4 regions of the Streptomyces sp. NPDC059010 genome follow, and region 2 is predicted to be linked to each of the others. Evidence: riboswitches for the same ligand, from Rfam matches in the RefSeq annotation. Region 2 holds a riboswitch; each other region holds the start of a gene.
What was found. Region 2 has a riboswitch for cyclic di-AMP ahead of ACFWYS_RS18135 (transglycosylase family protein). Riboswitches for the same ligand answer to the same signal wherever they lie in the genome.
Positions count from the first base shown of each region.

Region 1: it holds a riboswitch for cyclic di-AMP, as region 2 does, so the genes downstream of both, ACFWYS_RS01615 (NlpC/P60 family protein) here and ACFWYS_RS18135 (transglycosylase family protein) in region 2, are expected to answer to the same signal.
Region 3: it holds a riboswitch for cyclic di-AMP, as region 2 does, so the genes downstream of both, ACFWYS_RS11415 (C40 family peptidase) here and ACFWYS_RS18135 (transglycosylase family protein) in region 2, are expected to answer to the same signal.
Region 4: it holds a riboswitch for cyclic di-AMP, as region 2 does, so the genes downstream of both, ACFWYS_RS03880 (M23 family metallopeptidase) here and ACFWYS_RS18135 (transglycosylase family protein) in region 2, are expected to answer to the same signal.

Region 1 covers NZ_JBHYJA010000001.1:326,841-329,032, reverse strand. Annotated here, with positions in the region: gene pcrA (DNA helicase PcrA) at 1-367, opposite strand, end outside; cyclic di-AMP (ydaO/yuaA leader) riboswitch at 831-996, shown strand; gene ACFWYS_RS01615 (NlpC/P60 family protein) at 1,005-2,177, shown strand.
Region 2 covers NZ_JBHYJA010000015.1:84,062-86,253, forward strand. Annotated here, with positions in the region: gene eno (phosphopyruvate hydratase) at 1-112, opposite strand, end outside; gene ACFWYS_RS18135 (transglycosylase family protein) at 422-1,111, opposite strand; cyclic di-AMP (ydaO/yuaA leader) riboswitch at 1,116-1,315, opposite strand; gene ACFWYS_RS18140 (transglycosylase family protein) at 1,521-2,192, opposite strand, start outside.
Region 3 covers NZ_JBHYJA010000009.1:59,540-61,731, reverse strand. Annotated here, with positions in the region: gene ACFWYS_RS11415 (C40 family peptidase) at 1-833, opposite strand, end outside; cyclic di-AMP (ydaO/yuaA leader) riboswitch at 890-1,095, opposite strand; gene ACFWYS_RS11410 (NAD-dependent epimerase/dehydratase family protein) at 1,237-2,192, opposite strand, start outside.
Region 4 covers NZ_JBHYJA010000003.1:22,415-24,606, reverse strand. Annotated here, with positions in the region: gene ACFWYS_RS03885 (GntR family transcriptional regulator) at 1-379, opposite strand, end outside; gene ACFWYS_RS03880 (M23 family metallopeptidase) at 564-1,349, opposite strand; cyclic di-AMP (ydaO/yuaA leader) riboswitch at 1,362-1,526, opposite strand; gene ACFWYS_RS03875 (M16 family metallopeptidase) at 1,741-2,192, opposite strand, start outside.

The DNA.
Region 1 (2,192 bases), on a different contig from region 2:
TGATCGCGAGGATCTGCCCCGGATGCACATTCCGCTCGGCGAGCAGATGGGCGATGCGATGGGTGAGCACACGGGTCTTGCCGGATCCGGCGCCGGCCACGATGAGCAGCGGGGTGCCGGAGTGCACGACGGCGGCACGCTGGTTGTCGTTCAGCCCTTCCAGCAGCGCGGCGGCGTCGATGACCGGCCGCGGGGCACCGTCGCGGTAGTGGCCGTCCCGGTCCGGTGGCACGTCGAACTTCCCGCCGAACAGATCGTCCGGAACCGACTCCGGAGCGTGATCGTCCTCGGGCGGCGGGGGCCCCTCCTCATGGCCGCGGGGGGCTTGGAGGTCCGCCAGGAAGCTGTCGTCAAAGAGGCTGCTCATCGCTCTCCGAGTCTAGGGCGCCCCACTGACAGCCCGCGGCCACCCCGAGAACATCGCCCGTTCCAAACCGCGACGATCTTCCACTCCCGCCCACCCGGCAACCCCCTCGCCCTACAGAACCACCTGGTCACAGTCCGCAACGGCCACCCAAACCCAAACCACCGGCCGAGAACCCCACCCCTCCACAGCCCGAAAAAAGACCCCCGAAGATCCCTCGAAGATCACCCGCTCCGCCCCGACCGCACTCCGCCCTAAGCCGAACAGAAACCCCATCCAACCCAAAACACCCCCACCCCACCAAGCCCCCACAGGAACCCACGAATGGACGACCGCCCACAGCTCCCTGACTCAAGGTCACGAAAATGTATCGGGCATATCGAACATCAACCTTCACAGGCACCACACGAGTTGGCTACCGTGCCGGACAGGCCGCACGACCTCCACCGGCGAACGACGCCGGGCCGCGCGGCCTCCGCCGAGTCCGGTACGCCACCGCAGCCGGAGCCGGGGACCCACCGAACTTGGGGTGAATCGGCCCGGACCCGCCAGGGGACCGGCCGTAGGGCAACCCTTCCGATCCACCCGCCCGAACCCGACAGCTAACTCGGTAGGCGGAGCACGGAAGGAGTCGCCTCCCTTGGCGTCGCACCGCAAGTCGCGTCCCGCTGGGCCGCGCGTAGCAGGCATACGGACCCCCGCCCTCGCCACGGCGGCCCTCACGTCCGTGGCCCTGCTGTCCCAGACGGCCAACGCGAGCCCGTCCACCGACGACAAGCCCAGCCTCGAAGAGGTCGAGAAGAAAGTCGACGACCTCTACCGCCAGGCGGAGACGGCAACCGAGAAGTACAACGCGGCCAAGGAGAAGACCGCGAAGCAGCGCAAGCGCGTCGACACCCTCCTCGACGACGTCGCCAAGCGCACCCAGGAGCTCAACGAGGCCCGCGAGGAACTCGGCCGGTCCGCCGCCGCCCAGTACCGCACCGGCGCCGCGGCCCCCGACACGGCGACCTTCCTCCTGTCGGAGACCCCGCAGGACTACTTCGACCAGACCCAGCTGATGGACCGTATGACCGGCCGTCAGAAGGAGGCGGTCGACGACTACTTCACGCAGCAGTCCGCGACGATGAAGAAGCGCCGGGAGGCCACCCAGAGCCTCGAAACGCTCACCGAGTCGCAGACCGACCTGCAGACGGCCAAGTCCACGGTCCAGACGAAGCTGTCCGACGCCCGCGAACTCCTCTCCAAGCTGACCGCGGAGGAGAAGGCACGCCTCGCCGCGATCGAGAAGCGCAAGCAGGAGGCGGCCGCCCGCAAGGCGGCGGAACTGGCCCGCCAGCAGGCGGAGGCAGAGGCCGAGCGCAAGCGCCAGGAGGCCGCCCAGCAGCAGGAGACCACCCAGCCGCCGGCCGACTCGGGCACCTCGGCCCCCTCCTCCTCGGACTCCTCGTACGCCACCAAGGCCGAGAAGGCCCTGGCCTTCGCCCGCTCCCAGATAGGCAAGCCGTACGTCTGGGGCGCCACCGGCCCCGACTCCTACGACTGCTCCGGCCTCACCCAGGCCGCCTGGAAGGCCGCCGGCGTCGACATCCCCCGCGTCACCTACGACCAGGTCAACGCCGGCACCACGGTCTCCCTGGCCAACGCCAAGCCCGGCGACCTCGTCTTCTTCTACGACGACATCACCCACGTGGGCCTCTACATAGGCAACGGCATGATGATCCACGCCCCGAAGCCCGGCGCCTACGTCCGCGAGGAATCGATCTACTACGACGGAGAGTCCGCAATCCACAGCGTCCTCCGCCCCGCCTAAGGCACACACACGCGC
Region 2 (2,192 bases):
GAACGGCGGCACGACCCGTGCTGCCGTCGTCGAGGCCGACCTCGACCTCGACCGTGGGGTTGCCTCGGGAGTCCAGGATTTCCCGGGCTACGACGACGTCGATGGACGGCACGAGCATCTCCTTCATGGGATGTGACGCGGGTACGCAGACCGTGGTGGGTACTGCGAGACGAGCCTAACCGGCTCCGGGGCTTCAGCCACTGGTCGACCGCCCCGTGGACAGAACCGAGAGTAAATTGTTTCCGAACGAAACAAAGACACGGTACAAAAAGCCCCGCCCCGGTGCGTACGGGGGAAGACGCACCGAGGCGGGGAGTTCGTGGGGACGGGGGTGAACCTCACGACGCCCTCACTCTCACTTCCACGGATGTGAGGGCGCTGTGGTTCAGCTGTCGCCCGGGTACAACTTCGGGCGCGGCCCTTACTTCAGGTGCAGCTGCTGACCCGGGTAGATCAGGTTCGCGTCCTCGACGATGTCCTTGTTCAGCTTGAAGAGCTTCTCCCAGCCGCCCTTGACGTCGTGCTTCTCGGCGATGGAGCTGAGGGTGTCACCCTTGACGACCTTGTACTCGCCGTCGCCCTTCTTGACCTTCTTGCCGGTCGGGGTGGTGACGGTCTTGGTGCTCTTCTTGGCGGCCGGGCGGTCCGTGGAGCGGGAGGCCGACTGCTGCTCGGAGGAGCGGGTGGTGCTCTCGCTGCTCTGCGAGGAGCCGCTGGAGGAGGAGCCGCTGGGGGAGGCGCCGGACAGGCCGACACCGCAGCTCGGCCAGGCACCCTTGCCCTGGCTCGCGAGGACCTTCTCGGCTATCTCGATCTGCTGGGCCTTGGTGGCCTGGTTGGCGGTGGAGGCGTACGCCGTGCCGCCGTACGCGGCCCAGGTGGAGGCGGAGAACTGCAGACCGCCGTAGTAGCCGTTGCCGGTGTTGATCGACCAGTTGCCGCCGGACTCGCACTGCGCGACGGCGTCCCACTCGGAGGTGGTGGCGGCGGAGGCGCTGCCTGCGGCCATCAGCGGAGCGGCGACGGCGGCGGCACCGGTGACGCCGACGACGGCGATGGCGCGAGCGGCCTTGGACGGACGACGGTGCTTGCCCTTGCTGGAGAACAGCATGGAGAGATCCCCTCACCGACGCCTGCGAGGTGAGCTGTCGGGTTCGGGCCGGTTGAGTTGCCCGGCCGCGCACGCTCGCCTCTCGGCTCCCGTTGCGCGGCTTCACCCCAAGCCGACTCCGGCCGTCCGGCCCCGAAGGGCCTCAACTGCCGGACCCGGCGCAAACCTTGGGTCCCCCGCTCCTGCCTACGGCGCTTTACGCGACGACTGTTCCCGTACGGCCGCTGGCAGGATTCGGCGTTGCGGCAGCCGGGGCTCGTGGTGACGAGCGATCACGACCGTAGACAAGCGATTCCCGGAATTACAAAGACGATCAGGGCTTCTGAGATCTATCTCTCACTGCATTCAAAACGGACATTACACGCGAACCGTGACGCGAACTCCGGCTGTTTTTCGCCCTGTTCGGTACCTATTCGGCGGGGACGTCCAGGGTCTGACCGGGGAAGATGTGGTCCGCGTCAGCACCGATGGCGCTCTTGTTCGCCTTGTACAGCGCGCGCCACCCGCCGTCGAGGTCAAGGGAGTCGGCGATGGAGGCGAGAGTATCGCCGGCGCGGACGGTGTACGAGGCGTGGCGACCGGAGGGCTTGGTGGCGCTGTCGGCACCCTCGCTCTCGTCGGCGCTGGGGCCGCGGTGGCGCCCGGTGCCGGCCTCGGCGTCGGCCGCCGTGTCGTCCGTTCCGACGTCGAACGCCCCGGTGTCGACCAGGCCCGAGGAGCCCTCGTCCTGTGCGGAGTTGTCCTGATTGTCACTGTCGGGCGTCAGCGTGGGGGAGCTGTCGGGCGACTGCGAGACATCTGCGCCGGAGGACGTGTCGGACTTGGAGGAGTTGTCGGCCTCAGGGGATGAAGAAGACGAAGAGGGTGAAGAGGAAGAAGCGGAGTAATCCTGGGAGGATTCGGACGAAGTGTCCGAGGAGCCGCTGGGCGACTTCGAGGGGTCGCCGGAGTCGTCGGAGTCGCTGGAGCCGCCGGACGAGCCCTTGGACTCGGACGACCCAGACGACGTGGACGAATCGAGCAATCCGGAGGATCCGGACACCTCGGACGGCGAGTCCTCCTCGACGCCCGTGTCCAGGTC
Region 3 (2,192 bases), on a different contig from region 2:
AGGTCAAGGGGGGCGTCGAGCGCGGTGAGGGTCGTGCTCTGCTGCTGCCCGGTGTAGGCGGCGAGCAGGTCGCGGGCCCGGCCGAGCTTGCGCTGGTTCTGTTCCTTGGTCGTCCGCAGCGCGGATCGCTGCTGCGGATCGCCTGTTGAACCGCCTGTTGAACCGCCTGTTGAACCGGCTGCCGACCCGGTCGCCGTGGGTTCGGCGGTTGGGGCGGGCAGGGCGAGGGCGGTCTGAGTGATCGAGTCGCTCGGGGCGGCGACGGGGCCGGCGGTCAGCTCCGGGATGGGTGCCGTTGTCGCTGTCGCTGTCGCTGTCGTGGCCGGGGCGGGCGGCAGCTCGGCGATCGGCGCGGCGGGCAGCTCCAGGGCGGCCCGGCCGGGTGCTTGCAGTGGCAGGTCGCTGAGGCCCTCCAGCGCGCGCTCCGGCTGGCGTGCGGGCCGTGTGCCGGTGGGGCGGTCCGGCATTCTGTCGCGCGGCAGTGCCGCCGGGACTGTCGGGCCCAGCTGGGAGCGGGCCGCGTCGAACCACTGCCGGGTGACGTTGTCGAGGGCGGGGTCGCTGCGCCTGCTGTCATCGGCGCGGCCCGCGGCGCCGTACCCGCGTCCGGCGTCCGTCGGCCGGTCGGCGCGCTTGCGGGGGCCGGTGGCCGACGCGCGGGTGGCGTTGAAGGTCCCGGTGTCGGATTCGGCCTGGTCATAGAGGGAGCTGACCCGTCGGCTGACCTCCTCGCGGCTCGGCGTGTCGTCCCCTGCGGAGGGGGCGGCGTTGGCCGTCTGGGCGAGCAGGGCCACTGAGGTGAGGGCCGCCGATGCGAGTGCGGAATTGCGCATGCCGGGGAGGCTCAATGCCCCCGGACGCGCGGTGCGTTCCGGCGCCATGGGCGACGTACTCCTTCCGTGCTCCGCCTACCGAGTTAGCGGTGGGGGTCCCCCCAGGCCGTTAAGGCTCTGGGGGAGGGTTCGGGCGGTTGTCCGGAAGGTTTGCCCTACGGCCCTTGCCCCGAAAGGCGGTTGGGCCGATTCACCCCAAGTTCGGTTGGGTCCCCGGCTCCAGTGGCCCATGCGGGCGCACCGGACTCGGCGGAGGCCGCGCGTCCCGGCGGGTTCGCCGGAGGTCGTCGTGCGGCCTGAGGCGTAACCTAACCAACTTGTGTGACTCGCGTGAAGGTTGACGTATGAAATGTCCGATACGTTTTTGTGACCTTCGACGCTCGGGGCGGAAAGAGGGCCTGGCTCACTGCGCGGTGCGTCGGCTCCGCCACGCCTCGTAGTGATCGAGGACCGTCCGCTCGATCGGGCGGTAGGTGATGCCGAGTTCGCTCACGCTGCGGCTGTTGTCGACGCGGAAGCGGATGCCGAGGTGCCCCCGGATGTAGTCCTGGGTCAGTCCGAAGGCCGGCCCCAGGATGCGTACCGGCCAGTGCGGGAGCGCGGTGCGCGGCAGGCGGAGGTCGCGGGGACGGCGGCTCAGGATGATGCGGGACATCTCCTGGAAGGACGTCATCGTGGGAGCGGCGAGGATGTAACGGCCCTTCGCGTCCGGGTTCTCCGCCGCCGCGATGTGCGCATCGGCCACCTCGCGCACGTCGACCGTGGTGAAGCTGAAGTCCGGGGCACCGTAGAAGAAGTAGCCCTTGAACAGTTCCTCCAGCAGGAACAGGCTGCCGGACTCCGAGGCGGGGGTGAGGGAGGGGCCCAGGATCAGGCCGGGGTTGACCGACACCATCCGCCAGCGGCCCTGGGCTGCCTCCGCGTCCCAGGCCGCCCGCTCCGCGACCGTCTTGGCGTAGTGGTACGGGTTGTTCTCCACCGTGCTGGTGGTGTTGAAGTACCGCTCCGACAGCACGCCGTCGTCCATGGCCAGGACGTCCGCGTAGTCGCCGAAGATCGCGCCCACGGTGGAGGTGAGGACGAGCCTTTCCACCGTGGGCGTCCGCTCGATCGCCGCCAGCACGTTGCGGGTGCCGAGCAGGGCAGGGTCGACCATCTCCCGACGGCCGTCCTTGATCTTCTCCGGCATACGGAACGGCGACGCCACATGGAACACCGTCCGGCATCCGCTCATCGCCTCGTCGAAGGAGCCCTCGGTCAGCAAGTCGGCCTCGAACAGCGACAGTTGACCGGGATGTGCCTCCTGCATCGCCCGCAGGGGCCGCAGTTTGGCCGTGGCCGCCGTGCTCCGCACGGTGG
Region 4 (2,192 bases), on a different contig from region 2:
CCAGGGAGCGCAGGTCGTCGCTGTTCCCCCGCCTGGCCCGCTCCTGCCCCAGCCTGACCAGGCCGCGCAGGACTTTCAGATGGGCCTCGGTGCGCCGCTGGGCGGCCCGGGCGGCGCCGAGCGGCTCCAGGAGCAGGCGCATCTCCAGCAGGTCGGCGGCCTCCTCCTCGGTCGGTTCGGCGACGCACGCGCCCGCGTGCCGCCGGGTCACCACGAAGCCCTCCGCCTCCAGGGTGCGCAGGGCCTCACGCACGGGGACGCGGGAGACTCCGTAGCGGCGCGCGAGGAGTTCCTCGGTGAGCCGGCCGCCACGCTCGTAGACACCGGCGACGATGTCGTCCCGGATCGCCGTGCATACCGAATGCGCCGGAATACGCATGACCGACCTCCGCCTTAATCCCCGTGAAACGTCGACGAATGACGTGTGTTCAGTGACTCTATGGCAACCGGCCGGAATTTCCGACGGCGGGCCGGAATCCATGGATATTTTTTGGTCAGCCGATCGTCTCCGAAACGCCGAAAGCCCCGGCTCGGGGAGCCGGGGCTTCGAGGGGACGTGCGGGTCAGATGTTCACGCCGTGCGAGCGCAGGTAGGCGACGGGGTCGATGTCGGAGCCGTACTCCGGCGAGGTCCGCGCCTCGAAGTGCAGGTGCGGGCCGGTGACGTTGCCGGTGGCTCCGGACAGGCCGATCTGCTGGCCCGGAGTGACGCTCTGGCCCACCGAGACGCCGATGGACGACAGATGGCCGTACTGGGTGTACGTACCGTCGTTCATCTTGATCACGATCTGGTTGCCGTACGACCCGCCCCAGCCGGCCTCCACGACGGTGCCGGAGGCGACCGCGTGCACGGAGGTGCCGCTGGCGGCGTGGAAGTCGATGCCGGTGTGGCTGCCGGAGGACCAGACGGCGCCGCCGGCCAGGTAGCCGGTGGAGACGTACGAGCCGGTTATGGGGGCGACGTACGACAGCAGGCGCTTGCGCTCGGCCTCACGGGCGGCGCGCTCCTTGGCCTCGCGCTCCTGCTTGGCCTTCTCGGCCGCCTTCTTGCGCGCGGCCTCCTCGGCGGCCTTCTTCAGGGCGGCGGCCTCCTGGGCCGCCTCCTCCTGCGCGGCCGCCTGGTCGGCGATCTGGTCGGCGATCGAGTTGTCGATGGTGATGACCGGGATGAGGCTGGTCTGCTCGGCGGCGGGTTCGGCGGCGAGCGCCGGAGCGGCCAGAGTGCCTATGACACCGGTGGCGGTGAGAGCGGCGACGCCCGCCGCGCGGGCGGTGGTGCGCTCGAACCGGCCGGGACGACGGTGCTTCCCGGAGGCGCGGTTCTTCCCGGTGGCGCAGGTGAACGCCATGTAGAGGCTGGTCCTTTCCTTCCCTCTCGCCTACCGGGTTAGCTGACGGGTTCGGAGCAGGAAGGTCTCCTACGGACCCCCTCGCGACTGGCGCGGGCGTCCGATTCACCCCAGGGACTTCGATGGGTCCCCGGCTCCCCTGGCTTGCGCCGTACGGGGACTCGGCGATGGCTGACCGGTGCCGCGGACGCGGCGCAGTGCCTGACGGACAGCCCGGAAGACGCTAAGCGGGACGTCTTTCAATACCCAAACGGATCACGGGTTTTGTAGCGCATCCCACAGGCCAGACAGGCAGCCTCTCCCTCAATTCGGGCATAAAGGGGCCCTGGTGACCGGTGAGTCACCAGGGCCCCTACGCGCGCGTGCCGTCGCCCCGCGCCGTGCCTGTCCGCTATTCGGCCGCCACGACGGTGACTTCGCCGATGCCGAGGGCCTCGACGGGCCCGTGGATCTCGGCCGCGTCACCGACGAGGATCGTCACCAGCCGGTCCACCGGGAAGGCGCTCACGGCCGCGGCGGTGGCCTCGACGGTGCCGGTCGCGGCGAGCTGCTGGTACAGCTTCGCCTGGTAGTCGTCGGGCAGGTGCTGCTCGACCTGGTCGGCCAGCGTGTTCGCCACGGACGCGGCGGTCTCGTACTTCAGCGGCGCCACCCCGACGAGGTTCTGCACGGCGAAGTCCCGCTCGGCGTCGGTGAGCCCCTCGCCGGCGACGCCGCGCAGGACCTTCCAGAGGTCGTCCAGGGCCGGGCCGGTGTTCGGGGTATCGACGGAGCCGCTGATGGCGAGCATCGACGCGCCCGTGCCGTCCGGGGCGGAGCGCAGGACCTGCCCGAAGGCGCGCA